Regions from separate parts of the Cobetia sp. 5-11-6-3 genome, predicted to be linked through region 3. Evidence: predicted binding sites of a transcription regulator. Region 3 holds the regulator's gene; each other region holds the start of a gene.
The links. The regulator FNR, encoded in region 3, switches genes on or off when oxygen is low (the NO sensors DNR and NnrR bind a similar motif). The targets are predictions, from matches to a motif close to TTGATNTANATCAA.
Positions count from the first base shown of each region.

Region 1: a site for FNR is predicted at 6,031-6,044, ahead of HXS66_RS01305 (OmpW family protein). Genes of this name have one in related genera too.
Region 2: a site for FNR is predicted at 4,395-4,408, ahead of clpB (ATP-dependent chaperone ClpB). Genes of this name have one in related genera too.

Region 1 covers NZ_BLWJ01000001.1:328,765-338,957, reverse strand. The annotation lists gene HXS66_RS01330 (alpha/beta hydrolase) at 162-845, shown strand; gene HXS66_RS01325 (DUF6314 family protein) at 924-1,448, opposite strand; gene HXS66_RS01320 (carboxylate/amino acid/amine transporter) at 1,477-2,364, shown strand; gene HXS66_RS01315 (PLP-dependent aminotransferase family protein) at 2,361-4,004, opposite strand; gene HXS66_RS01310 (DMT family transporter) at 4,165-5,127, shown strand; gene HXS66_RS01305 (OmpW family protein) at 5,209-5,913, opposite strand; gene HXS66_RS01300 (OmpW family protein) at 6,192-6,785, opposite strand; gene HXS66_RS01295 (lipopolysaccharide kinase InaA family protein) at 7,150-8,013, opposite strand; gene HXS66_RS01290 (cytochrome ubiquinol oxidase subunit I) at 8,568-10,169, shown strand; gene cydB (cytochrome d ubiquinol oxidase subunit II) at 10,176-10,193, shown strand, end outside.
Region 2 covers NZ_BLWJ01000010.1:98,089-108,281, forward strand. The annotation lists gene HXS66_RS15405 (NAD+ synthase) at 1-1,402, shown strand, start outside; gene HXS66_RS15410 (outer membrane protein assembly factor BamD) at 1,555-2,346, opposite strand; gene rluD (23S rRNA pseudouridine(1911/1915/1917) synthase RluD) at 2,453-3,406, shown strand; gene pgeF (peptidoglycan editing factor PgeF) at 3,446-4,225, shown strand; gene clpB (ATP-dependent chaperone ClpB) at 4,553-7,189, shown strand; gene HXS66_RS15430 (acetolactate synthase 3 large subunit) at 7,767-9,491, shown strand; gene ilvN (acetolactate synthase small subunit) at 9,491-9,982, shown strand; gene ilvY (HTH-type transcriptional activator IlvY) at 10,097-10,193, opposite strand, start outside.
Region 3 covers NZ_BLWJ01000002.1:112,408-122,600, reverse strand. The annotation lists gene HXS66_RS04485 (AraC family transcriptional regulator) at 1-374, shown strand, start outside; tRNA gene HXS66_RS04480 (tRNA-Asp) at 526-602, opposite strand; tRNA gene HXS66_RS04475 (tRNA-Val) at 607-683, opposite strand; tRNA gene HXS66_RS04470 (tRNA-Asp) at 734-810, opposite strand; tRNA gene HXS66_RS04465 (tRNA-Asp) at 851-927, opposite strand; tRNA gene HXS66_RS04460 (tRNA-Val) at 1,005-1,080, opposite strand; gene HXS66_RS04455 (alpha/beta family hydrolase) at 1,295-2,125, opposite strand; gene HXS66_RS04450 (cbb3-type cytochrome c oxidase subunit I) at 2,276-3,715, shown strand; gene HXS66_RS04445 (cbb3-type cytochrome c oxidase subunit II) at 3,712-4,371, shown strand; gene HXS66_RS04440 (hypothetical protein) at 4,368-4,646, shown strand; gene fnr (fumarate/nitrate reduction transcriptional regulator Fnr) at 5,003-5,752, shown strand; gene HXS66_RS04430 (fatty acid cis/trans isomerase) at 5,850-8,348, opposite strand; gene HXS66_RS04425 (hypothetical protein) at 8,656-8,928, shown strand; gene HXS66_RS04420 (DUF692 domain-containing protein) at 9,082-10,032, shown strand; gene HXS66_RS04415 (DNA-binding domain-containing protein) at 10,029-10,193, shown strand, end outside.

The DNA.
Region 1 (10,193 bases), on a different contig from region 3:
GGCAGTGTCATGGTGAGGGCGCGCCAGAAGAGGGGGAGCACAGGTCGAGCAGGCGTGCTGCATCGCGCGGTCGGGCTCTGAATGAGGGGAGCGCAGGTGGCAGAAGGCAATGTCAATGGTAGGCTGGGCGGAATTCCCCTTTTCCAGACAGGAGCGCAGAGATGAACGACGCATCACCCCAGCATGGCCACCGTAGTCCGCAGATCATCGAGCCTCAGGGCCAGGCGGATGCCTGTGTCATCTGGTTGCATGGGCTGGGGGCGGACGGCAGTGATTTCGTGCCCGTGGTGCCGGCGCTGGGATTGCCGGCGGATCACGGCGTGCGTTTCGTCTTCCCGCACGCGCGTGAGCTGGCCGTGACCGTCAATGGCGGCATGCGCATGCCGGCCTGGTACGACATTCTCGAGATGAATCTTGGGCGGCGTGTCGATGAAGTGCAGCTGCGCGAGTCCGCGGCTTACGTGCATGCCTTGATCGAGGAGCAGGTCGCGCAGGGGATCGCCAGTGAGCGCATCCTGCTGGCAGGCTTTTCTCAGGGCGGTGCCGTGGTCTACGAGGCGGCGTTGAGCTGTGAGCGGCCGTTGGGTGGGTTGCTGGCGCTCTCCACCTATTTCGCCACCAGCGCGACCATCACGCCATCAGCCGCCAATCAGGGGCTGGCCATCAGTGTCCATCACGGCACCCAGGATGACATCGTGCCGCTGGCACTGGGGGAGGCTGGCGCCGAGAGTGCTCGCGCCCTCGGGCATCCGCTTGAATGGCAGACCTGGCCGATGGCGCACGCCGTGTGTCTCGAGGAGATCGAGGCGATCGGCGAATGGTTCACGGCACGCCTGCTGGCCTGATCGGCTGCCAGTCCCACAACGCCGCTGACGGAGTGATTCGTCAGCGGCGTTTTCATGTGCCGGCAGCGCGGGTCACGTTCAGCAGCGATAGCGATAGGCGAGATGTTCATCCTTGCGCGGGCCGGTGATGCGCCAGTCGAGGTCGAAGCCGCAGGGCTTGTCATCCGCATCGCGCACGATGACGAGGGTGGCGGAATAGAGGTCATCGATGCACAGATGTGCCTCGCGGCTGATGAAGTGGTCACCATCGCCTGCGGGAGCCTCGATCAGATCGAACAGGAAGACCGCCGCATCGCGGCCGCGGCGCTCATGGCTCAGTGACAGGGCCGTGCCATCGGGGCTCAGTCGCCAGCGATAGCGATTGCGGAACGTGACACTGCTGGCCTGGCCCTTCAGTCGGAACTGCCCCTGTTCATTGAAGAGGATGTCCCACGAGTCTTCCGCCCCAGTCCTGCCGGCCCCATCAGGCATCTCCTTCTCGAGGCGCACTTCACCGCTGCCATGGCCGGACCAGGCGTTGCGTGAGGCAGGCCCTGAGCGTGACGAAAATTCCAGGTGGCGTATCTGCTCAAGCAGCGCGTGGAGGGTTACAATGCCTGTCAACTTTCTCTGCCTAACGGGTTTACTCGTCATGTCCTACCTGATCGGTGTCACGGCCCTGTGGGCCTTCTCGTTTTCCCTGATCGGCGTCTACCTGTCCGGTCAGGTCGATAGCTATCTGGCCGTGCTGACACGCATCGTGCTGGCCAGCCTGATCTTTGCTCCCTTTCTGCGCCCACGGGCGATCAGTGGCCGCATCCGCTGGCAGCTGATGGCCATCGGTGCGGTGCAGCTGGGGCTGATGTACATCTTCTTCTACCGCTCCTTCCTGCTGTTGCCCGTCCCGGAAGTGCTGCTGTTCACGATCTTCACGCCCATCTACATCACCCTCCTGGATGACATGATGAAACGTCGGCTGTCGCCATTCTACCTGCTCACGGCGATGGTGGCGGTCATCGGTGCGGCGATCATTCGCTACGACGGGGTCACCGAGGGCTTCTGGCTCGGCTTTGCCGTCGTTCAGGGGGCCAATCTGTGCTTTGCCATCGGCCAGGTCGCCTATCGTCATCTCTCGCCCCAGCTGCCTGAAGGTGTCGCGCACCGTCATGTGTTCGGCTGGTTCTATCTTGGCGCCCTGGCGCTGGTGGTCGTGATGTTCCTGCTGTTCGGCAATACCGACAAGCTGCCCTCGCAGCCGGTGCACTTCGTGGTGCTGGGCTGGTTGGGCATCGTGGCGTCCGGGATGGGCTACTTCCTGTGGAACAAGGGAGCGACGCGCGTCGATGCCGGTACCCTGGCGATCATGAACAATGCGCTGGTACCGGCGGGACTGCTGGTCAATCTGCTGATCTGGAATCGCGACGCGGACCTGCCGCGTCTCGCGCTGGGCGGGGCGGTCATCGTGCTGGCGCTGTTGATCAATCAGTTCTGGGCGCGCCAGCGTGAGCAGCGCGCGCGTGAGGCGCAGAGCGTTCGCTAGGCATCGGCTCCGTGCAGCGCGTTGCGCAGGGTCGTGGTCAATCGTGCGAGGGTCTCATCGTTCTGCAGTTGGGCCGCATTGAGGCGCAGGCCGGGACTGACCGCCTTGAACAGGTAGCCGGGCAGAGTGGCGATGCCAGCCTCGAGCAGCTCGCGGTGCAGGCGGGAAAGGGCCGCGCCATCCAGTCCCGGCAGGCCGCACCACTGCAGATAGCCACCATTGACACCGGGCAGCCAGACGCCATCGCCGAGAGCAGAGGCAAGCGTCTCGCGCAGCAGTTGCAGGCGCTTCGCGTAGCAGCGGCGCATGCGGTGGACATGGCGCCCGTAATCGCCGCTGGCGATCAGTTCCGCGAGGGCGGCGTGCATCCATGGCATGTCGCCCATGCCATCGGCCCAGCGTGCGCGAATCAGCCCCTGCATGCCCAGCTCGGCGTCAGGCGTCACGCTTTCGGGCCGTGGGAGCCACACCCAGCCACAGCGTGCTCGCGGGTCGAGCGTCTTGGACAGCGAGCCCACCGTGATCACGCCGGGTGCCTGTTCCGGTGATATTGTCTGTCCCAGTAGCGTTGTCTGCGCCGGTGACGGTGCCTGGCGCTGATGGAGGTCCATCAGCCAGGGCAGACGGGTGTCGAAGCTCAGTTCCGCGAAGGTGGCATTCTCGATGATCTGTACCCCGTGGCGTTGGGCCAGCTTGAGCAGGCGATCTCGATCCGTCAGGCTCAGCTGGCCACCCAGCGGGTTGTGGCAATCCGGTGAGACGATCAGCGCGTCGAGGGCGGCCTTGCCGTGTCGGTGCCCGGCCGTGGGCGGCATCTCTGGCCGCGTCTTGCCTGCACACGTCTGCCGCCTGTCCATCTGCCTTGCCTCTCCTTCCTCCAGCAGTCTGGCCAATGCCTCGATATCCAGTCCGCTTCCAGCATGTGTCGGCAGGGCAATGGCTTCGTGACCAGTGGCTTCCACCGCCGCAAGCACACCGAAATAGCCGGGGGCCTCGATGCCGATGCGACAGCGTCCCCGGCTTGCGCGCCATTGTCGGAGAATCAGCGACATGCCTTGCTGAGCCCCCTGACACAGCAACAGGGTGTCACCGTGACAGTGATGGCCATGGTGGCTGAGGTGAGAGGCAATGGCCTCGCGCAGGGCGGGGGAGCCCGGGGGCAGCGCGTAGGCGCTGGGGGATTCGGCGTGATGCTTGAGCTTCTGGCGCACCAGCCGATAGAGGCGCCGCACGGCGGGCGCATCCAGCTCGGGATGCGCCGCGCCCAGCGGGGCCAGCGCCGGGTCGCTGGCATGAGCCATGGCCTGCCAGGCCGGGTCATCGATGGCCAGTGACGGAGTGGCAAGAGGGGTGCAGCGTGACGGGGCGGCGTCGTGATCGCGGCTGGCAGAAGAGGGAGGCGCCGCTGCGGCCGCGACCTGAAATCCCCGGCGCGGGACAGCCACGAGGAAGCCGGCGGATTCCAGCTCGCCATAGGCGCGGATCACGCTGTTGAGTCCCAGCCCTGACAGGGCCGCCTGGCGGCGCAATGAGGGCAGCCGTTGTCCGGGGACGAGTTGCCCCGTCGCCATCTCGGCTTTCAAGCGCGTCGCCAGTTGTTGGTAGCGCGGCGCTGATGGGAGGTCTTGAGTGCCACTCATGCGGACTGTATCCCCTGAAAAAGCCATTCTCTGTATCTTGTATCCCCTGGTACCTTCGCGGCAAGCTCATGTCACATCACGCCGGCGATGCCTGACGCGCTCGGTGTGAGCGCTCCTCGGGACAGTGAGGTCCCGTCTCTCGTGCTCTGGAGTCAATCTGATGTGGATGCCGCTGACCTTCGTCTTCCTGTTCGCCACCGGGTTCATCGCCGCACGTTTCGGAACCCTGGATGCTGAGCCTTTCACGCTGCTGCTGGTGCGTAGCCTGCTGGTACTGCCGGTGCTGGGGCTGATCCTGTGGATACGCCGCAAGCCGCGCCAATGGGGGCAGCGCCATGACAAGCTGGCTCAGATGGGCATCGGCATGCTGTTGCACGGCGCCTATCTGGGTGGCGTGTTCGCGGCGGTCAAGGCCGGGCTGCCTGCGGGGCTGACGGCCTTGCTGGTCAGCCTGCACCCTCTGGTGACGGCGGCGCTGTCACTGCCGCTGTTCGGTATCCGTCTGGGTGCCAGGCAGTGGCTGGGACTGGGGTGTGGCGCGATTGGCGTCAGTCTGGTGCTGGGGGCGGGCGTGCTTCATGGGGCAGGCGCCGCAAGCGCCACGCTCGAGTGGCCGATGATCGGCCTGCTGTGGTGTCTGGTGGCGCTCATCGGCGTGTCCAGCTCGACGCTGTGGCAGAAGCGTGTCGGTGGTCGGATGGGGCTGGTGGAGGGGCTGGTATTCCAGTATCTGGGAGCGGGCTGTGTCTTCCTCATCGCAGCCAGCAGCGTAGGTAGCTTCGCCTTCGACCCGACGCCTCGTCTGCTGCTGACCCTCGCCTGGCTGGTGATCGCCATCTCGGTGGGTGCCATCTGGTTGCTGATGCTGATGCTCGAACGTGGCGAGGCCCACCAGGTCGCACGTACCTTCTTCCTGGTGCCACCGTGTGCCGCGCTGATGGCCTGGTGGCTGTTCGATGAGCAGTGGACCGCCTTGATGGTGGTGGGAGCGGCGCTGGTCGTGCTGGGACTGGTGCTGGATCGCCCCCGTCCGGGCAAGGTAGCCAGGGCGCCGGCTGACGACACGTCGCCGTCAGCGCCCGAGACGTCGGCACCGAGCAGCGGGCAGGCCGCCTCGCGCTGATTCGCCCTGAAAGCACAACGCCCCGCCGGCCCGTGATGGGCTGGCGGGGCGTTGTCGTCTGTGGCCAGTCAGATGCGCGACTCAGAAGCGATAGCTGATACCGGCCATGGTCACGATCGGGTCGATCTCGACCTTGTCGTTGACGCTGCCCGCCACGGTGACATCGGAATCGATATCCAGATACCAGGCAGCGACGTTGGCCGCCCAATGCTCATTGATGACCAGGTCGACACCGATCTGTGCGGCCGCGCCCCAGCTGTCATCCATCTCGAGCTTGGTGCCGTCATCGAGGGTTTCATCGGAGAAGTGGGTGTAATTGACGCCTGCACCGATGTACGGCTGGATGCGGGAGTCGCGTCCACCGAGGGGGTAGTACTGCAGTGTCAGGGTCGGTGGCAGATGATCGACGGAGCCGGCCTTCTGGCCATTCAGCGAGATGTCATGCTCGAAATTCTGCGCGGCCAGCAGCTCGATCCCCAGGGTATCGGTGAAGCGATACCCCAGAGTGAAGGCGAAGGCGCTGTCATCATCGACGTCCACGTCGGCACCGATGGCATCGATGCGACCGTTGTCGCTCTTAGGCGAGACCTTGGCGACACCCGCACGCGTCCAGAACTGGCCGGCACCATAATCGAGGTTCTCGAGGCCTGAGTCAGTCGACGAGAACGGCGCAGCGACAGCCGACGTGGCAGTCAGCGTGAGTGCGGCCGTGATCGCCGCCATGCGCAGCGGGCGCGAAGAGGACCGGCAGAAGGAGAAGGGCAAGAAGGACTGTGCGGCTGACATGTTCGCTCCCGAAGTGACAGGGGGTGAGAAAGGAGATGTCAGTCTAGGAGCTCATGTCGACGAAAAATTGATCCATGACAAGGGTTTGCCGTCATGTACGACAAGGGTCCGTCACACTTGATTCAAATCAAGTTCCGTCTGTCTCGCCGACTGTCCGCGCATGCAAGAACGCCGCAGGCCCTGAGGCCTGCGGCGTTCTTGTGCGTCGTCAATGAGGCAAGGGGATCACCCCTGATGCGTCATGGCTCGGCGCGGCTCGTCAGTGCGTGTTTCAGCACTTAGAAGCGGTAGGTGACACCGGCACCGACGGTGACCGGGTCCAGCTCGGTGTCGTTCACGTCCTGGCCGTTGATCTTGGTGTCGGCCTTGACGTCAGCGTAACGAGCGAAGCCATTGACGGCCCAGGATTCGTTGATGTTGAGGTCAACACCCAGCTCGGCAGCAGCGCCGTAGCTGTCGTCGATGTCCATGCTCTGGCCACCGGCAGACTCACCGGAGAAGTGGGTGTAGTTCAGGCCGACGCCAGCGTAAGGCTGAACGCGAGCTTCGGTACCGCCCAGCGGGTAGTACTGCAGCATCAGGTTGATCGGCATCTGATCGAAGCCACCGTCGCTGTTTTTCCAGTCGGTGCTGAATGCTTCAGTGGACTGCAGGGCAACTGCCAGGTTGTCGTGGAACATGTAGCCCACGGAGCCGGCGAAACCGGATTCATCCTTGGCGATCAGGCCATTGCCGTTGTTGCTCTTGCCGTCGACCTTGGCAACGCCGCCGCGCAGGAAGATGTCGCCCTTGCCGTAGGCCAGTGCAGATTGTGCACCCATTGCCATGGTGCCGGCGATGACGGTAGCAGTCAGGATCTTGATGGTTTTCATGTGATGTTCTCCTTGAAGCTTGTGGCCTCGGGGGCTTCCTGTCGGCGGTGCCTGGCGAACTCGGGGAATGTACCGAGTGTGGCAAGGCTGCCTTGTTCAGGGGACGAGATGAACTATAAAAAACACTGTTCTTTTTGGCAAGCATTTTTTTAGAACAATGTTTGAAAACATATTTGACGTCTTGTTAGCGGATGTTACCGATTATTTCAGAAAAGGTGCATGTCTCGAGGATGAGACTGGAGGTGGCGCAGGACAGCGACAGGGCCGTTCATTTTCACGACAGATTCATGAGACGTTGGTCGTAGGCGGCTCGTGAGGTGAGCGCATGCTACGCAATGCGTGATGCGCCCACCAGTGTGGGATTTCAGCGACGCTTGCGCTGGGCACGTGCTTCAAGCTCGTTGAGCCATCGACTGACCTCGTCACTCTGCGCGGGACAGTCGAGGTAGACGGCCAGAAACTCTCGCCACTCCGCTGCCTGCCAGGCCTTGAGGCGGCGCCACAACACGTAGAGGTCGCGCTGGCACTCGTGACGGCGCAGCACGAAGCGTCGGGTCTTCTCCAGGTCGATGATGACGGCATCCATCTGTTCCTGCATGGCGCTGGCACCGTCGGCGGCGGGCTGTGGGCGGCTGAGGAACAGATGCTTGGGGAACAGGCAGCCGTGCATCATGCCGGCTTGATGAATCTGTCGCACGAGACGCGCGCTGGCAGTGATGACTTGCGTGCGTCGGGTATCGTCCAGCGCCGTCCAGCGTGCATGCCAGTGGTCCAGATCATCGCGGCCGTCGAGATCGAAGGTGATCAGGATGGCGCGCCACTCCTTGCCGGTGCGGCGCTCGCCATACCAGCCGGCATCCACCGAAGGAATGCCCAGCGCGTGATAGTGGCGGATGGCACGCCACTCGCGCGAGAAGGTCGGCTCGCCCAGTGGGCGTGACAGGCTGCGGCCCAGATGGTTGGTCTGGCGCTTGAGGTAGAGGCGATGTGTCTGGCCCTGCTCGTCCTCGAGAGTGAGCAGCGAGACCGTCGATATGCCTCCGCGCTCACGGTTAGGGGCATCGACGTCCTGGGCGGCCACGTGCCACAGGGCCTCGAATCGGTTCAGGCCGTGGTAATCCAGCAGATTCCCCAGGGCGGGGTCACAGTAGTCGGCATGGCCACGGGGCGCCGTGGCACGTGGGCCCCGAGAGGCGCTGGACAGGGAGTGGCGGGAAAAGGAGGTCATGGCAAGTTCACGAGCGAAAGAGGGGAGGTGGGTCACGGGCAATCCCTGCCGCAGGACCCAGCGATGGATCGCCCTATGATAGTTAGCCTGCTGGTGAAGTGATAGTCGCTGATCGGCAACTCCTGTGTCTGCGCATTCAACACGCGTCGCAGGATTGTCCGAGCCGTGCATGGCTGCTGTCGTGCAGGCCCGTGCTCTGTGGCGTGTGGTGGAAGGTCGCAGGTGTCGTGCAGGTGCGCGAGGAGAGCGTTGAGAGGCCGCTGGCGGTCCACTGCGCGCCAGCCCAGCAATGATGCGGGCCATGGACGTTTCCGCTGTCAGCTCATGGGCTTGCGATCCCCGCAGGCGGCGCTTGCCGGAGTGCGGCTGCGACAACCTGTCATCTGGAGCCTGTCGCGAGAGGGCAGAGAATGTCCGACCAAGGTCTTGGTACCACGGTGCCATTGCCTGTGCGCTTGCCGGCGGGAGTCGGGGGGAGACTGCCCCCGACGTCGGTGGCAAGCGCATGCAGAGACGGCAGTCTGGCCGTTCGTCTTATCGCAAAGGGGTTAGACATGATCTCCGATACCGTAGTGGAGCTGTCGCGGTTCCAGTTTGGCATGACCGCGCTCTATCACTTCCTGTTCGTCCCGTTGACCATCGGCATGGCCTTCCTGCTGGCCATCATGGAATCCCTGTATGTGATGACCGGCAAGCAGGTCTACCAGGACATGACCAAGTTCTGGGGCAAGCTGTTCGGCATCAACTTCGCGCTCGGTGTCGCCACCGGCCTGACGATGGAGTTCCAGTTCGGCACCAACTGGGCCTATTACTCGCATTACGTCGGCGACATCTTCGGTGCGCCGCTGGCCATCGAGGGCCTGGTGGCCTTCTTCCTCGAATCCACCTTCGTCGGGCTGTTCTTCTTCGGCTGGGACCGCCTGAGCAAGCGTCAGCACCTGATGGTGACCTGGCTTGTCGCCTTCGGCTCCAACTTCTCTGCGCTGTGGATCCTGATCGCCAATGGCTGGATGCAGAATCCGGTCGGGGCGGCCTTCAATTTCGAGACCATGCGCATGGAGCTGACCAGCTTCGCGGATGTCATCTTCAATCCGGTCGCCCAGGCCAAGTTCGTGCATACCGTGTCGGCAGGTTACGTGACCGGCGCCATGTTCGTGCTCGGCATCAGTGCCTTCTATCTTCTCAAGGGGCGGGATCTGGGCTTTGCCAAGCGCAGCTTCGCCATCGCCGCGGCCTTCGGACTGTTCTCGGTGGCCTCGGTCATCGTGCTGGGCGATGAGTCCGGTTATGAGGTGGGCGACGTGCAGAAGGCCAAGATGGCCGCCATCGAGGCGATGTGGGAGACCGAGCCGGCGCCGGCGTCCTTCACGCTGATCGGTCTGCCCAACGAGGAGACCCAGCACACCGATTACGGCATCCACATTCCCTATGTGATGGGGCTGATCGGTACGCGCTCGCTGGATACCGAGATTCCGGGCATCAAGGAGCTGACCGAGGAGCACCGCGGACGCATCGTCAATGGCATGCAGGCCTATGATCTGCTCCAGCAGCTGCGTGAGGGTCAGGACGATATCGCGACCCGTAAGGCCTTCGATGCCGTCAAGCAAGATCTCGGTTACGGCATGCTGCTCAAGCGCTATGTCGAGACGCCCTCCGATGCCACGCCGGAGATGATCGACAAGGCCGCGGCCGACTCGATCCCCCCGGTGGCGCCGATGTTCTTCTCGTTCCGCATCATGGTCGCCTGTGGCATGGCGATGCTCGCGATCTTCATCGTCGCGGTATGGATGAGTGCCAAGCATCGCTTCGATGTGCGCCCCTTCCTGTGGATCTGCCTGCTGTCGATCCCGCTGCCGTTCATCGCGGTGGAGACCGGCTGGTTCGTGGCCGAATTCGGGCGTCAGCCCTGGGCGGTCGGAGAGATCCTGCCGACCTTCATGGCGGCCTCGAGCCTGGATGAGTCGGATCTGTGGTGGTCCATCGGCGGTTTCCTGGCCTTCTACAGCCTGTTCTTCGTGATCGAGATGTGGCTGATGTTCCACTTCGCGCGCAAGGGACCCTCTTCCCTGCATACCGGCCGCTATCACTTCGAGCGCGGCGCCCTGCGAGACGACGAGGGCATGTCGCTCAATCCTTCGCTGTCATTCAAGGAGTAATGGATCATGTGGGATTACGAGATC
Region 2 (10,193 bases), on a different contig from region 3:
GCGCGGCGTGATGGTCATCGTCGGGTACCCCGGCATGCGTGACGGCAAGCGCTACAACCTGGCCGGCGTGCTCAAGGATGGCGAGTGGATCGCCGAGTATGCCAAGCAGGCCTTGCCCAATTATCAGGTCTTCGATGAGCAGCGTTACTTCACGCCGGGCTCCGAGGCCTGCGTGGTGGAATGCCGCGGCGCCCGTCTGGGTATCGTCATCTGTGAAGACCTGTGGGATGGCGCGCCCGTTCGTCAGGCGCGGGATGCCGGCGCGGACATTCTCGTCAGCCTCAATGCCTCGCCCTATCATCTGGAGAAGCCGGCCGAGCGCAATCATCTGTTCGCTCAGCGGGCGGCCGAAGTGAAGTGTCCGCTGGTCTACGTCAATCAGATCGGTGGCCAGGACGAGCTGGTCTTCGATGGTGGCTCCGCCGCCATCGATGCCGAGGGCAATACCTGCGTGCAGGCACCCTGGTGGGATGTCGGCCTGATGCCGGTGCAGTTCCTCAAGGAGGAAGGCGGTAGCTGGGCGCCGCAGAGCGGCGAGATCGCCGAGCTGCTGTCACCGGAAGAGTCGCTCTACTGTGCACTGGTCACCGGCCTGCGTGACTACGTCAACAAGAGCGGCTTCAAGGGCGTGGTGCTGGGTCTCTCTGGTGGCATCGACTCCGGCCTGTCGCTGGCGATTGCCGTCGATGCGCTGGGCGCGGACCGCGTGCATGCGGTGATGATGCCGTACCACTACACCGCGGACATCTCCAGGGAAGACGCTGCCGAGCAGGCGACACTGCTGGGCGTGAATTACGAGGTGATGCCCATCGCCCCGATGGTCGAGGCGTTCACCGAGACACTGGCGGAGAGCTTTGCCGGCAGTGAGCGCGACACCACCGAGGAGAACCTGCAGTCACGCTGTCGTGGCGTGCTGCTGATGGCCATCTCCAACAAGAAGGGCCTGATGGTGCTGACCACTGGCAACAAGAGCGAGATGGCGGTGGGTTACGCCACGCTCTATGGCGACATGGTCGGTGGCTACAATGCGCTCAAGGACGTCTACAAGACCTGGGTATTCCGTCTCGCCAACTGGCGCAACACCATGGGCCCGGCGATTCCGGAGCGTGTCATCACGCGTCCGCCGTCCGCGGAGCTCGCCGAAGACCAGCTCGATAGCGACTCGCTGCCGGACTACGACACCCTGGATGCGATTCTCACCCATTACATCGAGGGTGACATGAGTGCCGAGGCGATCATCCGTGCCGGTTTCGAGGAGGAGGATGTCTATCGTGTGGTGCGTCTCGTCGACCGCTGTGAGTACAAGCGCCGTCAGGCGCCGGTTGGCGTGCGTGTCACGCCGCGTGGCTTCGGGCGTGACCGTCGCTACCCGATCGTCAATGGCTGGGTGGCCGGCGACTGAGGCAACTCATGTCCGGTGTCAGGGATTGCGGATTCTTTGCGCAAGCCGCTGAAAGCGCCTGAGTCCGACGATTCTGGCCATGCTGACAGCACGAAAAAAGCCCGTGATCGGTGATCACGGGCTTTTCGATGGTGAGGCGGGAAGCCTGATCGTCAGACGGTCAGGTCATCCGCCTTCACGTAGCGCGGCTCGAAGGTACGGCCATCCAGACGCTTGTTGTCCGGATCATTCTGGATCAGCACCTTGAGCGTCTCGCTGGCGCGGTCGCGCAGACCGAGGCCCAGATAGCCTTCGACCATCACGGCCAGCGCATCGCGAGTGGCAGGAGTGTTAGGGTAGTGCTCGATCACCCACTCGCCACGCTTCACGGCGGCCAGATAGGCCTGCTTGCGCAGATAGAAATCCGCTGTCTGCAGCTCGCCACGCGCGAGTACGTTGCGCAGATAGATGATGCGCTGACGCGAATCTGCCGCGTAGGTGCTGTTGGGGAAGCGGCGCACCAGTTCGCCGAAGTCGACGTAGGCGTCCCGCGTCGCACCGAGATCCCGCTTGGAGATGTCGATCAGGTCCAGCGATTCCAGGCTGAAGCGCCCTGCACTATAGGCTGCCAGTCCACGCATGTAGTAGGCATAATCGACCTGCGGGTGGTCCGGGTGCAGCCGAATGAAGCGGCTGGCCGCCGCGCGTGCGGCTTCCCAGTTGTCCACCTGGTAGTAGGCGTAGATCAGCTCCAGCTGCGACTGTTCGGCATAGCTGCCGAACGGGAAGCGAGTATCCAGTGCTTCAAGTTGTTGCACGGCGGAGTTGAAGCGGCTGGTATCCAGGGAAACCTGAGCCTGACGGTACAGCTCCTGCTCCTGAAGATCCGGTGCCGGCTCGTTGGACGCACAGCCGACCAGCAAGGTGCTGGCCAGGGCGAAGGCAGTCAAGGGAAGGGCGCGCATCGGTTTCCTCATCTCGGGCAATCCATGGCGGGCATGCTAGAATCCGCCGATCCGCACTCACTATAAAGCAAAGGCCCTTTCCTGCGAAACGGCCTCAGAGAGCAATATGGCAGACACCATCAACCGCGAAGAGCGGATCCCGGAGGCGATGATTGGCATGCGCCTTGATCAGGCCTGCGCCGAGATCTTCTCCGACTATTCCCGCGAGCGCCTCAAGCACTGGATCAAGACCGGTGCCCTGACCCTCGACGGTGCCGCCGTCAAACCCCGCGAGAAGGTCTATGGCGGTGAACGTCTGGCCCTGACCGCCGAGCTTGAAGAAGAAGTCAGTCATGGCCCCGAGGACATCGAGCTCGAGATCGTCTTCGAGGATGACGACGTGCTGGTCATCAACAAGGAGCACGGCATGGTCGTGCACCCGGGGGCCGGCAATCCGGATGGCACGCTGCTCAATGCCATCCTGCACCATTGTCCGGGCAATGCCATGCTGCCGCGTGCCGGGATCGTGCATCGTCTCGACAAGGACACCAGTGGCCTGATGGTGGTCGCCAAGTCGCTGACCGCCCAGGCGGACCTGGTCGAGCAGCTGCAGGCGCGTACCGTGTCTCGCGAGTACGATGCCGTCGTGACCGGTGTGCTGACGGCGGGCGGTACCGTGGATGCGCCCATCGGGCGTCACCCCAAGGATCGCAAGCGTCAGGCCGTGACCCATAGCGGCAAGATGGCGATCACGCATTTTCGCGTGGTGGAGCGCTTCCGGGGGCATACCCATATCCGCTGCAAGCTGGAAACCGGGCGTACCCACCAGATCCGTGTGCACATGGCGCACCAGCGCTATCCGCTGATCGGGGACCCGGTCTACGGAGGCCGTCTGAAGCTTCCGCCGGGGGCCAGTGACCCGCTCAAGGAGTTGCTGCGTCAGTTCCCGCGTCAGGCGCTGCATGCCCGTCGCCTCGCCTTCATCCACCCGATCACGGGCAAGGAAGTCGAATTCCGCGCCGAGATGCCGGGTGACATGCTGGTCTTGATCGACTATCTCAAGGAAGACATCGCCCGCTGAGGGGCTCGGTTCGCGTATCCCATCGCGCCAGGAGAGGTTATGCACGACGACAGTCTACGCCCGACCCTGATTCTGCCGGACTGGCCAGCACCCAGTCCGGTGCAGGCCTTCGTGACCACGCGTGAGAGTGGCCCGAGTCAGGGGCCATACGCTGGCTTCAATCCGGCGCGGCATGTCGGGGATGATCCGGCGATGGTCGCGCGGGTGCGTGATCTGCTCGCGGCGGAGGTCGATGATGGTCGTCCACTGGCGTGGCTGGATCAGGTGCATGGGACTCAGGTGGTGGATGCCTTTGACGTCTGTCACGCCGATGAGCGCCATGAGGCGGTGCCACCACGTGCTGACGCCTGCATCAGTACCGGTACGGGGCAGGCCTGCGTGGTGATGACGGCGGACTGCCTGCCGGTGCTGTTCTGTGATCGTCAGGGGACGCGGGTCGGGGTGGCGCATGCGGGCTGGCGTGGCCTGGTGGAAGGTGTGCTGGAAGCCACTGTCGCTCGTCTTGGAGATGACCCGGGCGAGCTGATGGCCTGGCTGGGCCCGGCGATCTCCAATGCCCAGTTCGAGGTCGGCCCCGAGGTGCGTGACGCCTTCATCGCGGATCTCCCCGAGGCCGACGACGCCTTCGAATCCAGCCCCTATCGGCTGGGCCACTACATGGGCGACCTCTACAAGCTGGCTCGCCTGCGGCTGGAGCGTGCCGGTGTCGGCCATGTCAGTGGCGGTCACTTCTGTACCGCCTCGGAATCGCGCTTCTACTCCCATCGCCGTGATGATGGCGTGACGGGGCGAATGGCCACGGTGATCTGGTTACGCTGATAGAATGAAGTGGAGACCTGGCCGCCGCGATGCACCGACGCTCGGCAAGCCGAAAGACGAAAGCGCCCCGTTGACCTGATCACTCAGGTTGGCGGGGCGCTTTTCCGTGTCGAGCGGAAGCCCCTGGCGACATCTTCAGGCGCTGAGGGCCAACCTGCTGCAGGGGAACCTGATCTGGATCATGCTTCGCGGACAACATGCTGCGTTGCCGCAAATCACGCCTTGAAAGCGACCCCCCAGCCCCCCATCTCTAGGGTTAGATACGAAATGTTACAGGCGAAGCTCCTGAGAAGAGGAGTACCGCCATGACTCTCAGGAGAAGGCACCATGCGCATCGACAAACTCACCAGCAAGCTGCAGAACGCGCTTGCGGATGCCCAGTCGCTCGCCGTCGGGCGAGGCCACAATGAAATCCATCCCCAGCACCTGCTGCTGGCCCTGCTGGAGGACCGCGATGGCGGTCTCAAGGCGTTGGTCAACAAGGCGGGCGGTGATGCCACCAGCTTGATGAGCGGGCTCAAGCGTCAACTGGATGACCTGCCCACCGTGTCCCAGTTCGACGGCAATGTCGCGCCTTCCCAGGCGCTCGGCAAGCTTCTGAATCTGGCCGACCGCGAAGCCCAGAAACGCGGTGATCAATACATCGCTTCCGAGCTCGCGCTGCTGGCCGCGCTGGAGCTGGGCGGTGATCTCGGCAAGTTGTTCACCTCCTCGGGCATCAAGAAGCCCGCCCTGACCTCCGCCATCGATGCACTGCGCGGTGGCGAGGCGGTGGGAGATGCCGACGCCGAGAACAATCGCGAGGCACTCAACAAGTACACGATGGACCTCACCCAGCGTGCGCGCGACGGCAAGCTCGATCCGGTGATCGGGCGTGACGAGGAGATTCGTCGCACGATTCAGGTCCTTCAGCGTCGCACCAAGAACAACCCGGTGTTGATCGGTGAGCCCGGTGTCGGCAAGACCGCCATCGTCGAGGGGCTGGCCAGCCGTATCGTCAATGGCGAGGTGCCGGAAGGCCTCAAGAACAAGCGTGTGCTGTCTCTCGACATGGGCTCGCTGCTGGCGGGGGCCAAGTTCCGCGGTGAGTTCGAGGAGCGCCTCAAGTCCGTCCTCAAGGAGCTGTCGCAGGAAGAAGGCCAGGTCATCCTGTTCATCGATGAGCTGCACACCATGGTCGGCGCGGGCAAGGCCGAGGGCGCGATGGATGCCGGCAACATGCTCAAGCCGGCGCTGGCGCGTGGCGAGCTGCACTGTGTCGGTGCCACCACGCTTGACGAGTATCGTCAGTACATCGAGAAGGATGCCGCGCTGGAGCGTCGTTTCCAGAAGGTGCAGGTGGATCAGCCCAGCGAGGAGGACACCATCGCCATCCTGCGTGGCTTGAAGGAACGCTACGAGGTGCACCATGGGGTGGATATCACTGACAGTGCGATCATTGCGGCCGCGCGCCTCTCATCGCGCTACATCACGGACCGTCAGCTGCCGGACAAGGCGATCGACCTGATCGATGAAGCCGCGTCACGCATCCGCATGGAGCTGGACTCCAAGCCGGAGGAGATGGACCGTCTCGACCGCCGTCTGATCCAGCTCAAGATGGAGCGTGAAGCCCTCAAGAAGGAGACCGACGAAGCGGCACTCAAGCGTCTCGGCGCGCTTGAGGACCAGATCGCGGAGCTGGAACGCGAATATGCCGATCTCGATGAGGTCTGGAAGGCCGAGAAGGCCAGTATCCAGGGGGCAGCGCAGTTCAAGGCCGAACTGGAACAGGCGCGCATCGATCTGGAACAGGCGCGGCGTGCCGGCGACCTCAGCCGCATGTCGGAACTGCAGTACGGCGTGATTCCGGGGCTCGAGAAGCAGATCAGCGAAGCCGGCGAAGGCGAGGCGGATACCTCCGCCCACGTGCTGCTGCGCTCCAATGTCACCGAGGAGGAGATTGCCGAGGTCGTCTCGCGCTGGACCGGCATTCCGGTCTCCAAGATGCTCGAAGGCGAGCGCGACAAGCTGCTGCGCATGGAAGAGGCGCTGCACGAGAAGGTGATCGGTCAGGACGAGGCGGTGATCGCGGTGGCCAATGCGGTGCGTCGCTCACGCGCCGGGCTATCGGACCCGAATCGCCCCAACGGCTCCTTCCTGTTCCTCGGCCCGACCGGGGTCGGCAAGACGGAGCTCTGCAAGTCGCTGGCCAGCTTCCTGTTCGATACCGAAGAGGCAATGGTGCGCATCGACATGTCCGAGTTCATGGAGAAGCATTCCGTGGCCCGTCTGATCGGCGCGCCTCCCGGCTATGTCGGCTATGAAGAGGGTGGCTATCTGACCGAGGCCGTGCGTCGCAAGCCGTACTCCGTGCTGCTGCTCGACGAGGTCGAGAAGGCGCATCCGGATGTCTTCAATATCCTGCTGCAGGTATTGGAAGATGGCCGCCTGACCGATGGGCAGGGGCGTACCGTCGACTTCCGCAATACCGTGATCGTGATGACCTCGAATCTGGGGTCCGAGATGATCCAGCGCATGAGCGGTCTCAATGGCGAGCTGGCGGACGAGGAAGACACGCAAGAGAGTGTCGATCGCAAGGCGGCCTTCCAGTACGACGACATGAAGACGGCGGTCATGGAAGTCGTCGGCAATCACTTCCGGCCGGAGCTGATCAACCGCATCGATGAAGTGGTGGTCTTCCACGCGTTGGGGCAGGCGCAGATCGCCTCCATCGCCGGCATTCAGCTCGAGCGGCTCAAGGCGCGCCTGGCCGATCGCGATCTCGGCTTCGAGATCACCGATGCCGCGATGGCGCTGCTGGCCAAGGCAGGCTTCGATCCGGTCTACGGTGCGCGTCCGCTCAAGCGCGCCATCCAGAGTCGTATCGAGAACCCGCTGGCCCAGGCGCTGCTGGGCGGTGAATTCGTGCCCGGTGACGTGATCCAGGTCGGCGAAGAGGGCGGAGAGCTGACCTTCACGCGCTGAATCGCGCGCCCGTGAGTGACGCCCCACCGTGACGGAAGTCTGTCTTCCGCTTGCGGTGGGGCGTTTTCGTGTCTGTCGTCTGGGCGCAAAATGACAACCCGGCGGCAGGGATGCTGAAAATCACGAGGCAGAAAATTGCGAATTAAGTGCCATCTGTGAGGTTTTACGCACGCATATGGCCGGATTTCCCGTTATCGGTGTGGCATTTGGCGTAGGCGGCGCACACTGGCGTAAGGTTGAGTTGACAGCCCCTTGCGGCTGTTGGACTCTTGACCATTCCTGATTGCGGGCGTGGCCATTCGGGCGACCCTCGAAGCGCCACGTGAAGGACAGACGCTGAGTCGCTGTCCGCCTGTCGAAGGATATGCCGATCAGGGTACGCCAACCGTACCGATCGGCCATCAGCCCCGACCGCATCCAACCGATGCGACAAGAGTGCAGGCCCTAACCGGGCCGCAGACGCCAGGGTTTGGCATCAGGTGCCGCAACTGTTGCGGTAGCGACATTCAGGTCGCACTCGATCCGGCTTGCGTATTGCTGCCGGACGCACTCGAGACCTCCAGGGGAGAACAACCAAGTGGAATTGCTTTCCGGCGCTGACATGATCGCCCGCGCGCTGCATGACGAGGGCGTGGAGTATATATACGGCTATCCCGGTGGAGCGGCGCTGCACATCTATGACGCCCTGTTCCGTCAGGACAAGGTCCAGCACATTCTGGTCCGCCACGAACAGGCTGCTACCCACGCAGCCGATGGCTACGCACGCGCTTCCGGCAAGCCCGGAGTCGTGCTGGTCACCTCAGGCCCCGGCGCGACCAATGCCGTGACCGGTATCGCCACGGCCTACATGGACTCGATTCCCATGGTCGTGCTGTGTGGCCAGGTCGCCAGCCACCTGATCGGTGAAGACGCCTTCCAGGAAACCGACATCGTCGGTGTGACTCGCCCGATCGTGAAGCACAGCTTCTCGATCAAGCACCCGAGCGAGATTCCGGAAGTCATCAAGAAGGCCTTCTATCTGGCCTCCAGCGGACGCCCGGGGCCGGTCGTCATCGACATCCCGAAGGACATGACCGCCCCGACCGAGCGTTACGAGTACAGCTACCCCAAGAAGGTACGCATGCGCTCCTACAGCCCGGTCACCCGTGGCCACAGCGGCCAGATCAAGAAGGCCGTCGAGCTGATGCTCAAGGCCCGCCGCCCGCTGTTCTTCACCGGCGGTGGCGTGGTCTCCGGTCGTGCCAGCGAAGCGCTGACCGACCTGGTGCGCCGTCTGAACTTCCCGATCACCACCTCGTTGATGGGCATCGGTGCCTATCCGCAGGGCGATCGTCAGTGTCTGGGCTGGCCCGGCATGCACGGCTCCTATGAGTCGAACAATGCCATGCACCACACCGATCTGATCATCTGCATCGGTGCGCGCTTCGATGACCGCGTGACCAACAACACCTCGAAGTTCTGCCCGACGGCCAAGATCATCCATGTCGACATCGACCCGAGTTCAGTCTCCAAGACCGTGCGCGCCGATGTGCCGATCGTCGGTCCGGCCGATGCCGTGATCAACGAGATGATCAGCCTCGTGCAGGGGCGTGAGCTGGCCAACCCTGATGCACTGGAGGCCTGGTGGTCCCAGATCGATGGCTGGCGTGCCGAGCGTGAAGGCAAGCTGTATGAGCCGTCCGCCCCGGGCGAGCCGCTCAAGCCGCAGCAGGTGGTGGAAGCCGTGCACCGCGCGACGCGTGGCGAAGCCTTCGTCGCCACCGATGTCGGTCAGCACCAGATGTTCGCCGCCCAGTACTACAAGTTCCAGCGCCCCAACCGCTGGATCACCTCCGGTGGTCTGGGCACCATGGGCTTCGGCTTCCCGGCGGCCATGGGCATCAAGATGTCCTACCCGGATGACGATGTGGTGCTGTTCACCGGGGAAGGCAGCTTCCAGATGATGATGCAGGAGTTCTCGACCTGTAAGCAGTACGGGATCGGGGTCAAGATCATCAACCTCAACAACCAGTCGCTGGGCATGGTGCGTCAGTGGCAGGACCTGAACTACAAGTCCCGTCACTCGCATTCCTATATGGAGTCGCTGCCTGACTTCGTGCAGCTGGCGGGCGCCTATGGCTTCCGTGCCATCAAGGTGCACACGGTGGAGGAGCTCGAACCTGCGCTGGAAGAAGCCTTCCGCAACAAGGACGAGCTGGTGTTCCTCGACATCTATGTCGACCCGCGTGAACACGTCTATCCGATGCAGGTGCCTCTCGGCTCCATGCGTGACATGCTGCTTACGAAGACGGAGCGGACCTGATGCGCCATATCATCTCCATTCTGATGGAAAACGAACCGGGCGCGCTGTCACGGGTCGTCGGCCTGTTTTCACAGCGCAATTTCAACATCGAGACCCTCAACGTGGCCCCGACCGAGGACGCGACCCTGTCCCGTCTGACCGTCACCACGGTCGGCGAAGATCGCGTCATCGAGCAGATCACCAAGCACCTCAACAAGCTGGTGGATGTGGTCAAGCTGGTGGATCTCACCGAGGGCAGCCACATCGAGCGCGAGCTGATGCTGGTCAAGGTCAAGGCGTTGGGTGCCCAGCGTGACGAGATCAAGCGCACGGCGGACATCTTCCGTGCCCAGATCGTCGACATCACGCCGAGCCTCTACACCATCCAGATCACCGGTGACGGTGGCAAGCTGGATGCCTTCCTGGCGGCGATGCAGCCGGTAGGGGTGCTGGAAGTGGCTCGTACCGGTGTCTCCGGCATCGCCCGCGGTGAGAAGGTGTTGAGCCTGTAAGACGGTGATTGTGGAAACGCAAGACAAGAACGGCGCCCCTCGGGGCGCCGTTTTCGTTGTGGCGTGGGGCGGGCCATGTAGCGCAATGTTCCGTGGCGCAGGGTCACTGCGTCATCACTCCTCTGGCCGCCGCGGGGTGCCGGGCAGCTGTTCCCAGAGTGCGCGTACCAGTGGATGTCGAAGACGTTTCTCCTGTACGCACAGCCCGACC
Region 3 (10,193 bases):
AGCGACTGGAGAGCCGTCAGGGCCCTCATGACACGCTGTCACGCACACGACGTGCCATTGCCATGCGGCTTTCGGGGCGCGCACCCGGACGCGACGAGATCGCAGCGGCCCTCAATCTGCACCCGCGTACCCTGGCCAGACGACTCGCCGCCGAAGGCTGGCACTATGAGGGGCTGCTGGATGACACGCGCCGCGCACTGGCCGAGCGTTATCTGCGTGACACCCATCTGAGCCTGAAGGAAATCAGCTGGGTACTGGGATTTGCCGGTCCGGAAAGCTTCCAGCACGCCTGCAAGCGTTGGCACGCCAAACCACCGGGCGCATGGCGCAGACAGCACCGCGCCTCCAGCCGAACGGGTAGCTCACGGACCTGAAACACGAAGAAACGTCGAACGGGGGATGATGGGACGATGGGACGTCCAGAAGGAAGGCAACAACGAGGAAGGCAACAACGAGCATCTTGCTGGCCAGAAACGCGAAAACCCGAGCACGAGGGCTCGGGTTTCACGAATTCTGTAGATCGAGTGGCGGACTGGACGGGACTCGAACCCGCGACCTCCGGCGTGACAGGCCGGCATTCTAACCAACTGAACTACCAGTCCACATTGGTGGGTGATACTGGATTCGAACCAGTGACCCCAAGCATGTGAAGCTTGTGCTCTAACCAACTGAGCTAATCACCCAACACAGACGATCCTTGCTGCAAGCAGCGGTGACATCGCGTCATTCTGAATGGCGGACTGGACGGGACTCGAACCCGCGACCTCCGGCGTGACAGGCCGGCATTCTAACCAACTGAACTACCAGTCCATTCAGAACAACTCAACATCGGGCGCATGACAAACGGTAGTGGCGGACTGGACGGGACTCGAACCCGCGACCTCCGGCGTGACAGGCCGGCATTCTAACCAACTGAACTACCAGTCCACTGCAACGTTTGCTTCTGCTGACGAACCAGGCCATTTAATCAAGTAACGCTTTGATAAGCAATAACTTTTTTCAAATGGTGGGTGGTACTGGGTTCGAACCAGTGACCCCCAGCTTGTAAGGCTGGTGCTCTACCAACTGAGCTAACCACCCCTGTCTCGTTGGCGCTGCATTCTACGGAATCCGCCCCATGAGTCAATACTTTTTTTACAGGAAGTTTCAGAATACTCCTCGACAGGGTCTTGATAAGACTGGATTTTCCCAGCACCACTCACCTGTAGCCCAGCAACCATCAGCATTGTGTCAACATTCTGACATCAGGATGCCACGAGGGAGAAAATTCGTGTCGCTCATGGATTGACACCCATCAGCGCAACGCAGGGTGTGCAAGGATCGCTGCCACCGCTGAGCGAATCAGTCCCTCACGCGTCTTGCCGCTCGCCTTGCGAGGCTTGAAATCATGCTCGCCATCCTCCAGCCAATGCAGGCTGATGGTGCATGGCAATCCGTAACCTTCGACTTCCTCGCAATGACCAAAGGGATCTCGCGTGCCCTGGCAGATCAGGCCCGGCGCATCAATTGCCGCCAGATGCTCGGTTCGCAGCGTGTCCGGCTTGCCGGTCGGGTGAAAGGGATAGCCCAGCGCATACCAGCCCAGGGGCGATATTCGACGTGGGCCTGATGAGGGGGCTGGCATGCCTCGCCCCTCCAGCTCCTGCATCACATGCGAGGCCACGCGACTCCCCATGGACTTGCCACCAAGCAATACCGGGCATGTCGCCAGAGACGCCCTGGCGGCAAGACTGGCGGCCAGCGCCTCATGCCAGCGCGTCATCTCCTCGATCAGCCCGGGCAGCCGCGGCGGCGGACGACGGCGTGCCTCGCAGCGCATCTTGACGAGGTAGGCGAAGTCGAATCCCAGCCATGCCGCCCCCTGGTGTGCACAGGCCTTGCCGAACTGCTGATGGAAATCGGTCTCGCGTCCGGCGCCCGCCCCATGGGCATGCAGCAGAATCACCTGCCGAGGGCTGCCATGAATCTCCAGCGGACCGAACGAGGCCACCCAGCCTCGCCAGGGACCGCGCGCCGCCAACGCCTCCTCTGACAGCTCCAGACGCTTTTCCAGCTCATCGGCGATGGCGTCAAAGGAAGCGACCTTGAAACCTTCCTCGGCGTAGGGGGTGGGAACGGCCGCCACATTGGACGCATCCCGATCTTCGTCCGATGATGAAGTGACAAGAGACACTCAGTGTCCTCCCTGGTAGCTGAAATGAATGCTGAATCGTCTCGTGAGTCGTGCTCTCTTCAGGAGAGCACATCGCTGTTCACTGCATGATGAGGTCATGACATGGGCACAGCACCTGATGGAGCAGGCGCCTCTCACGAGGTGATTCGCCAATTTGGCACGACGGCCATTCTTTCAGGCGCCGTCAGTCTATTGCTGGCGGCATGGCTGACCGCCGTGCAGTTGTGGCCATCCCTGGCCCCGCCCATCGCCTGGCTGAGCCATGGCCGTCTCGCCATTGTGCAACAGCATCTGCTGCTCTTCGGCCTGGGCGGCTCGGCATTGATTGCCAGCCTGTATTCACTGGCCAATCATGACACGCAAGCCCGGCCGGGCCAGCGGCGTCTCCAGCGGTTCACGCTGCGGGCCTGGCAGACGATTCTCGTGCTTGGCAGCATATCGATTGCCGCGGGCTTCGCGTCGGGGCATGGCCAATCCGAATATCCCTGGCCACTCAACCTGTTGATGCTGGCAGTGTGGATCGCGGTCGCGTGGCTCTTCCATGTCAACTGGAAGGCAGGACCGACAGCGCGCCTGCCCGTGGCTGGCTGGTGCTTCATTGGCTGTCTGGTGATGATACTGATGCAGCATACCCTGCTGTCACTGGCGGTGCCCCTGGGCCCGCTGACATCGTTGCCCATGTTCTCAGGCAGTCTGGACGCGCTGCTGCAGAGCTGGCAGAAGGGAATGCTGCCCGGCGGCATGCTGGCACTGGGCTTCATTGCCATGGCGTATCAGGCACTCTCGGGACTGACCCGCCAGCCCCTTCACTCTCACCGTCTGGCCATCATCAGCTTCTGGCTGCTGGTATTGCTGCTGCCCTGGAGCGGTGCGGTGCTGCTGCACGCCAGTGCCCTGCCCCAGTGGAGCCAGGCGCTGGGAATGGCGATGGGGCTCCTGCTGCTGGCGCCGGGACTGGCCATTCCTCTCAACGGCCTGCTGACCCTCAAGGCGGACTGGCCCTCCCTGCGCCATCATCCTCAGACCTGCCTGCTCGGCGCGGCCCTGCTCTTTCTGGCCATCAGCGTGATGGAGCATGTGGCACTGTCCATCGCCCCGCTCAACGACATGACCTTCAGCGCCGCCGGCAGCCTCTCGCCGGCCGGCACACTGGGCGTCATCGGTCTGGTCAGCGTGCTCATGCTCTACCGTCTGCGGCTGCCTGAAGCACCCTCGGCGCTGATCATGACCCACGCCTGGCTGGCCATCGCCGGCATGTTGCTCTGCATCGCTGCCAGCTGGACCACCACCCTGCTGCAGGGCAGCCTGTGGCATGCCGTAGACGCAGAGGGACAACCGCTGCACTCCCTCGCCGACGTCCTGGCGGTGGCTCGCCCGCCGATGCTGATGACGCTGGTGGGGCTGAGTTGCTGGGCACTCGGCCTGCTGCTGATGGCAGCGTATCTCCTGCGCGCCTCCCGCCGTCCCATCACGCGCTCCTCTACCCAGCGCGCTCATCACCACATCGGGGATTCACACGCTCGGGGGAGGACACCGGCATGAGACACGTACTGCTCGAACGGCATCCGGGCCTGATGGCCGCGCTCTGCGTGATGGCGGCAAGTGTCGGCGCGCTGGCCCAGTTGCTGCCTCTGGGGTTTCAGGAGGCAGGGCAAGAAGTGACACCGCTGGATACGCTGGCGCTGGAGGGACAGCGCCTTTACCTGCGGGAAGGCTGCCAACAATGCCATACCCGAATGGTGCGGGATCTGCCGGGAGACCAGGCACGCCATGCAAGCCGGGACGCCGCCTCCCGCCACCTCATGGAGCGACCGGCCCTGTGGGGCAACGCTCGTCAAGGCCCTGACCTGAGCCGCCTCCCGGCGGAACATGATGAGGCCTGGCAACGCCTGCACCTGTACTCGCCGCGCCACAAGGTGGCGGATTCCAGCATGCCGGCCTACCCCTGGCTGTTCGAGCACGCCCTGAGCGGCGAGGGTGTCGCCGAGCGAATGCGGGCCCTGCAGGCGCTTGGCGTGCCCTACCGAGACGACGAGATCCTCGCGGCGCCCGCCCGGGTACGCGGCAAGGCCGAGGCGACCGCTCTGCTGGCCTATCTTCAACAGACGGATCCCCTTCGGCACTCATCCGCGACAGCACCCGACCCGACAGGGGAGACACTCGCCACACTGACACTGACGACAGGAGCTGCACCATGAACCTGCTGGCAAACGTCGATCTGCCACTGTTCTGGCAGGCATGGATCAGCATGCTCACGCTGGGCAGCCTGGCCTTCTGCACGCTGTTGCTTGTCGGGCTTCGCTCGCGCAGCACCTCACCCGATGATGACCTGCAGGGAGATGGGCCAGGCGACGAACACCGCATTGACGGCACCCCTCAGCCGGACAGGCCGCTGCCGCTGGTCTGGAGTCTGCTGTTTCTGCTCACGCTGCTGGTCAGCATGGGGCAGATCGTCATGTCCTTGAGTGGATGATGTCACCTGGCTCTCCCGAGTCGGATGAGGCAGGGCGTCGCAACCTGCCCCTTCGGGAGGTTCTGCGTCTAGAGTCATGCAGGACATCACGACACAATCAGAATTATCTAATATAATGCGCGCGATTCACGGAGCACTTCACATCCCGCCCCACAGGACGGGAACCCGTTCTGGGAAGTGCGCCTGACAGGTATCATTGACGGACAGCACCGACAGGCAGCAGCGACTCAGTCCATGAGGATGCTGCCTCTCCGTACAGGACCATGGAATCGCCCTGTACCAGGTGTCGCACCCGGACACCCCCACCCGAAACCCGCCCCCCACGAGTTTCGGCGTAATGCCCCAGGAGAGTCACCATGACGGCCCAGACAACGGCATCCCATCGATTGCGTGCGCATGAAGCACGCTGTCAGACCTGCTCGCTCAGCTCACTGTGTCTGCCGCTGGCACTGAACATGGAAGCCATCGACCAGTTCGACTCCATCATTCGGCGCCGCGCGCCGCTCAGAAAGGGCGAGGTTCTCTTCACCCAGGGCGAGCCCTTCGACTGCGTCTTCACGGTGCGCTCGGGCAGCCTGAAACAGATCAACACCGAGAACAGTGGCACGGAGCAGCTCACCGGTTTCTTCCTGCCCAGCGAGCTGGCTGGACTGGATGCCATCGACAGCAATGCCTACCCCGGCAGCGCCGTGGCACTCGAGACCACGACCGTGTGCGAGATTCCCTTCGATCGCCTCGATGCGCTTTCCGCCCAACTGCCGGAACTGCGCACCCAGCTGTTCAAGAGCCTGAGCAAGGAGCTGCATGAGGATCGTCGGATGATGATGCTGCTGTCGCGCAAGACGGCAGATGAGCGCCTGGCCAGCTTCCTGGTCAACCTCTCTCAGCGCTTCCGTCGCCGCGGCTATTCGCCATACAGTTTCCGTCTTTCCATGTCCCGCGCCGACATCGGCAATTACCTGGGACTGGCCGTGGAAACCATCAGCCGTATCCTGACGCGTTTCCAGGCTCAGGGGCTGGTGGATATCCAGGCGCGCGAGGTCCATATCCTGCACCTGGATGGCCTGATAGAGCTGGCAGAAGGAGAGTGTCAGGGCGGTCGCTGACCCCCGTGATGCCATCTCTCTCACCACGAAGGCCCGCCACATCCTCATGTGGCGGGCCTTCGTGTGTTCCAGACAGTGCCAGGCGGCTCGGAGACGCTCAGCGATTCTGCAGACGGTTGTAATCTAGCAACCCGGCCTCGACGGGACGATCCGCATAATTGGCACGCAGCACGCTGTCCGAGAACTGCCAGAAGCGTGGGTCGGTGCGCCGCACTCCGATATCGGCCATCAGCTGTCGATAGTCCGCCTCATCCTTGAGCACGGCGACCCGCCGTGCCAATCCCTGCAGCGACTCGGGTGTCAGATGCCAGAAGGCATTCGGATAATCCCCGGCCACGCCGCGCAGCACATCCAGCGTATCGCGCTCAGGACGCCGATTGGCTTCCTCGTCGAACAGGCTGGTGATGTTGGCATGAGCCGAGTTGCGCAGCACGCTGAACAACTGTGGGTGCTCGCTTCCCTCCCGTTCCAGCGCAATGATGGTGACTTCCGGCAGCAGGCTGGCCGCCAGACCACTCACCTCGCTCAAGGCCTTCAATTCGCGGCGCACGGCATCATCCTCCAGCGTCTCCAGGCTACGCTCGTGGACAAGTTCCGGCGCCAGGCGCTCGCGCAGGCGACGCATCAACCCAATGCGCGCCTTATCCGGTGAGGAAAGCTCTCCCGGTGTCCAGACGATATCGCTCGGGGCATCAAACTGGGGCGGCTTCTTGAACAGCAGCTTTTCCAGCCCAGAATCCACATCCTGATACCAGCTGTCATGCACTGCCTGACGCTCGCCGGCAGGCAGAAGCGCCAGCAGGTTGTTCTCGCCTTCCATGCGCAGGAAGTCCATGTACAGGCGCGTGGTCAGCTGGTGGCCGAGGTTGCCATAGACATCGAAGCCGGCCACCAGCAGGTAATGGATGCGCTCAAGCATCGGGTAATCGATCACCCAGGCCGTCTTGGGCACATTGCCGACCAGCCCTTTCATCACGGCGGCATTGTCGAAGTGACGATAGACCGTCAGGGCGGCATTGGGGTTGTGATCGCCACCCTCGCCACCTTGCCAGCCGCTGCCGTCCCACAACAGCTGCATGTCCAGACGCAGATTGCCGTCCTCGTAGGCCTGCATCATCAGCTTTTGCTTGGCCTGCAGATAGGCCTGCTGCTTGCGCTCGAACTTGATCCACGAGGAGATGGGCAATGCATTGCTGCTCTGCTCGGCAGGCAGGCTGAGATTCTCGCCCTCCCGTGCCAGGGTGCGCTCGACCTGCGGCAGGCTGAACAGTGATGGATCGGTGAAACTGACCCAGAAGTGGTCATTGATGACGTCCACGGCCACCTGGCCACGACAGACCGGCCCCTTGATGAAGCCCATGATGGTGTTCTGCGATTCATCCAGCATGAAGCGGTAACGTGACTCGGCAGGGATCGCCTCGAACGTCAGGAAGGGATTGGACGCCGTCTTGAGGTCATAGCCAGGCAGGTCATCCACCGTATAGTCCGGCGCGAGGAACAGCGACTGCCAGCGTTCCAGGCGCGCGTCACTCAGCGAATAGGGCAGATGATTCTTGGCCAGGATCGTCGAGCGCTCCTGCCATAGACGGTAATAGACGCGAGGACGCCCGGCCTCGTCATGCGGCATGACGTCACGACCATCTCCGGGATAGGCCGCGTAGGGAGCGTCATAGGGGCGGCGCGAGGAGATGCGCTGGATGGGCTCGCCGGGCGGCGTACTGGAGCGCACCAGCGAGAAGAAGATCGGCCGGCCATTGGCCCCCTTCGCTTCCGGGAAATACAGGTGGGTCAGGAAGAGGTGCTCGTAGATGTAGCGACTCATCAGACGCTGCTTGAGGCTGTCACCATTGAGGAAGGCTTCCACCTGCTGAATCCGTGGCACCAGGGCCTCAGACACCGGGCGCACCTTGGTCATCGGGGAGCCCTGCGCCAACCAGTTGACCAGCGTACGGTGCTCCTCATCACTGATCTGCGGCAGCGCATACGGCATGCCCCAGTCCGGGTGATCTTCCGCGAAGGCATCATAGCGCTCGATGGGCGCGCACACCTGACTGCGATTGAGCGACAGATCGAAGCGGTCTTCCGGCAGCAGGCCTTCCTCCGTCACCGGCAGGGGTTGCTTGCGCTTCTGGCTCAGCGAGCGGAACAGCACACTGCCTTCCAGATTGGCGAGCGCCGAGTCGTTGCGCTCGTTGAGCACCGGCGAGAAGTTCATGTCACGCCATTCAGCGGTGCTGTCGGCATCCTCGAACAGTCGCGTCAGATTGGCCGCCAGCAAGCGGGTGCCGTCATAGACAGGGGCGGGATTGATACCGCGGTCGATCCCGGCCGCCGAGGACATCTTGAGCTGGCACGGGGCGTCATAGCAGCCATGGCAGACCACGCAACGCGTCTCGAGGATCGGCTTGACCTCATCTTCCCAATGCCTCCCCGCCAGACTATCGCCGGACACGACGCGATCGCGTGGCTCGGGCGTCCCGAAACGCGCATCCAGCTGATGCACGGTGACGGCGCTACATCCTCCCAGCAACAGGATGACGAGGATGCTCCAGCGCCAGCGCGGGGTATGCCACAGGCGTCGAAGGGAGTTCAGCATGCAAGGCTCCATAAGCAGAATACGAGACCGATGGACGGATCGGCCATGAGGCAGGCAGGGCCCGCTGCACACTGCTTCGACAGAGCACAGAAGACATGACAGGCACACAGTATGCCACGAGCAGAATAGCGTCTTTCAGAGGGTTTTCGCGCTCCCGGTCAAATTCTCGAGCCGCGGTGCATCCACCTTCACGCCGGCGACGTAAGACTCAATGACCCGGCAACGAGACCTGACTGGCCGGGTGGATATCTGCATCGAACCTTGCTCAACAACCAGAAAAAACGGGCTCGCCCGAAAGGAAACCATCATGACCATGAAGAAGACCGTGACTGCCGCCACCTTTGCCGCTGCTGCCGCTGCACTGTTCTCCACCGCCGCCCTGACCTCCATGTCCGTGCAGGCGGCTGACAACGCCGTGAAGTGCTCCGGGATCAACTCCTGCAAGGGCACCTCCGAGTGCGCCACCGCCACCAGCGCCTGCAAGGGCCACAATGCCTGCAAGGGTCAGGGCTGGTCCTACACCGCAAGTGCCGAATCCTGTGTCGGCGCTGGCGGCGAAGTCATCTCCGGCAAGAGCTGAGCACTCGAGATGAGGGCACCGTCACCCAGGTAACGGTGTCGCCAGGAGTCCCTGGACGCAACGGGAGGACGGCATGCCGTCCTCCCGTTGTTGCATCAGGTCTACACTGCCAATGCAGGCACTGCCTGCCATGCCATGGAAAAGGAGTCACTCATGACGACAGCTTCCCGGAGTCACCAGCCTGCCACTGCCACCTCGGGTGCCGGTCAAGGGCTTGGGCTACGTCCTGAGTACTACCACGAGATTCTGACGACACTGCCGGATATCGATTGGTTCGAGGCCATCAGCGAGAACTACATGGGCCCCGGATTCATCGACTCCGACGGCGTCAGTGCCGGCGGCAAGCCGCTGCACTTTCTTGAGCGAGTCCGCGAGCACTATCCCATCGCCCTGCATGGCGTCTCGCTATCCATCGGTGGCAGCAATCCCATCGACACCCGCTATCTGCGCGAGCTGCGCGCACTGTGTGAGCGCATCGAACCGATGTGGGTCTCCGATCACCTGTGCTGGACCCGCACCGGCGCGCATCAATTCCATGACCTGCTGCCTCTGCCCTATACCGAGGCCACCATCACGCACCTGGCCGAGCGCATCGACCAGGTCCAGAACGCGCTCGGGCGCCAGCTATTGCTGGAAAACGTCTCCAGCTACCTGACCTGGCAGCCCGACGAGATGAGCGAATGGGAGTTTCTGGCCGAGGTCAGCCGCCGTGCCGATTGCCTGATCCTGCTCGACCTGAACAACGTCATCGTCTCCAGCCACAATCATGACTTCGATCCGCTGGCCTATCTGGATGCCATGCCGGCGGAGCGTGTCTGGCAGCACCATCTCGCCGGGCACATCAGGCAGGACGTGTCTGGCGGTGAGCTGTGCATCGACACCCACGACCAACCCGTCCCGGATGCCGTGTGGTCGCTGTATGACGCCGCACGCGAGCGCTTCGGCGATGTCGCCACCATGATCGAGCGCGATGACAACTTCCCGCCATGGTCGGAGCTGATGGAAGAATATGCCGAGCTGCGTCGCCGCAGTGGTCGCCCGCTGGCCGACGATCAACCGACCCGGACTGTCGCGGCGGCAATGAATGGGGGGCTGCACGCATGACGCATGCATCGACCACAGCGACGACAGCATCACAGTTCGATCGCCGCGCCTTGACCCAGCTTCAGGACGCCACCGCCGCCTATCTGGCCGCGCCGTCACCCGACACCCGCAGCATCGCGGCACAGGCTGTCATCAGTGATGAGCTGGCCAGTGCCGAGGAG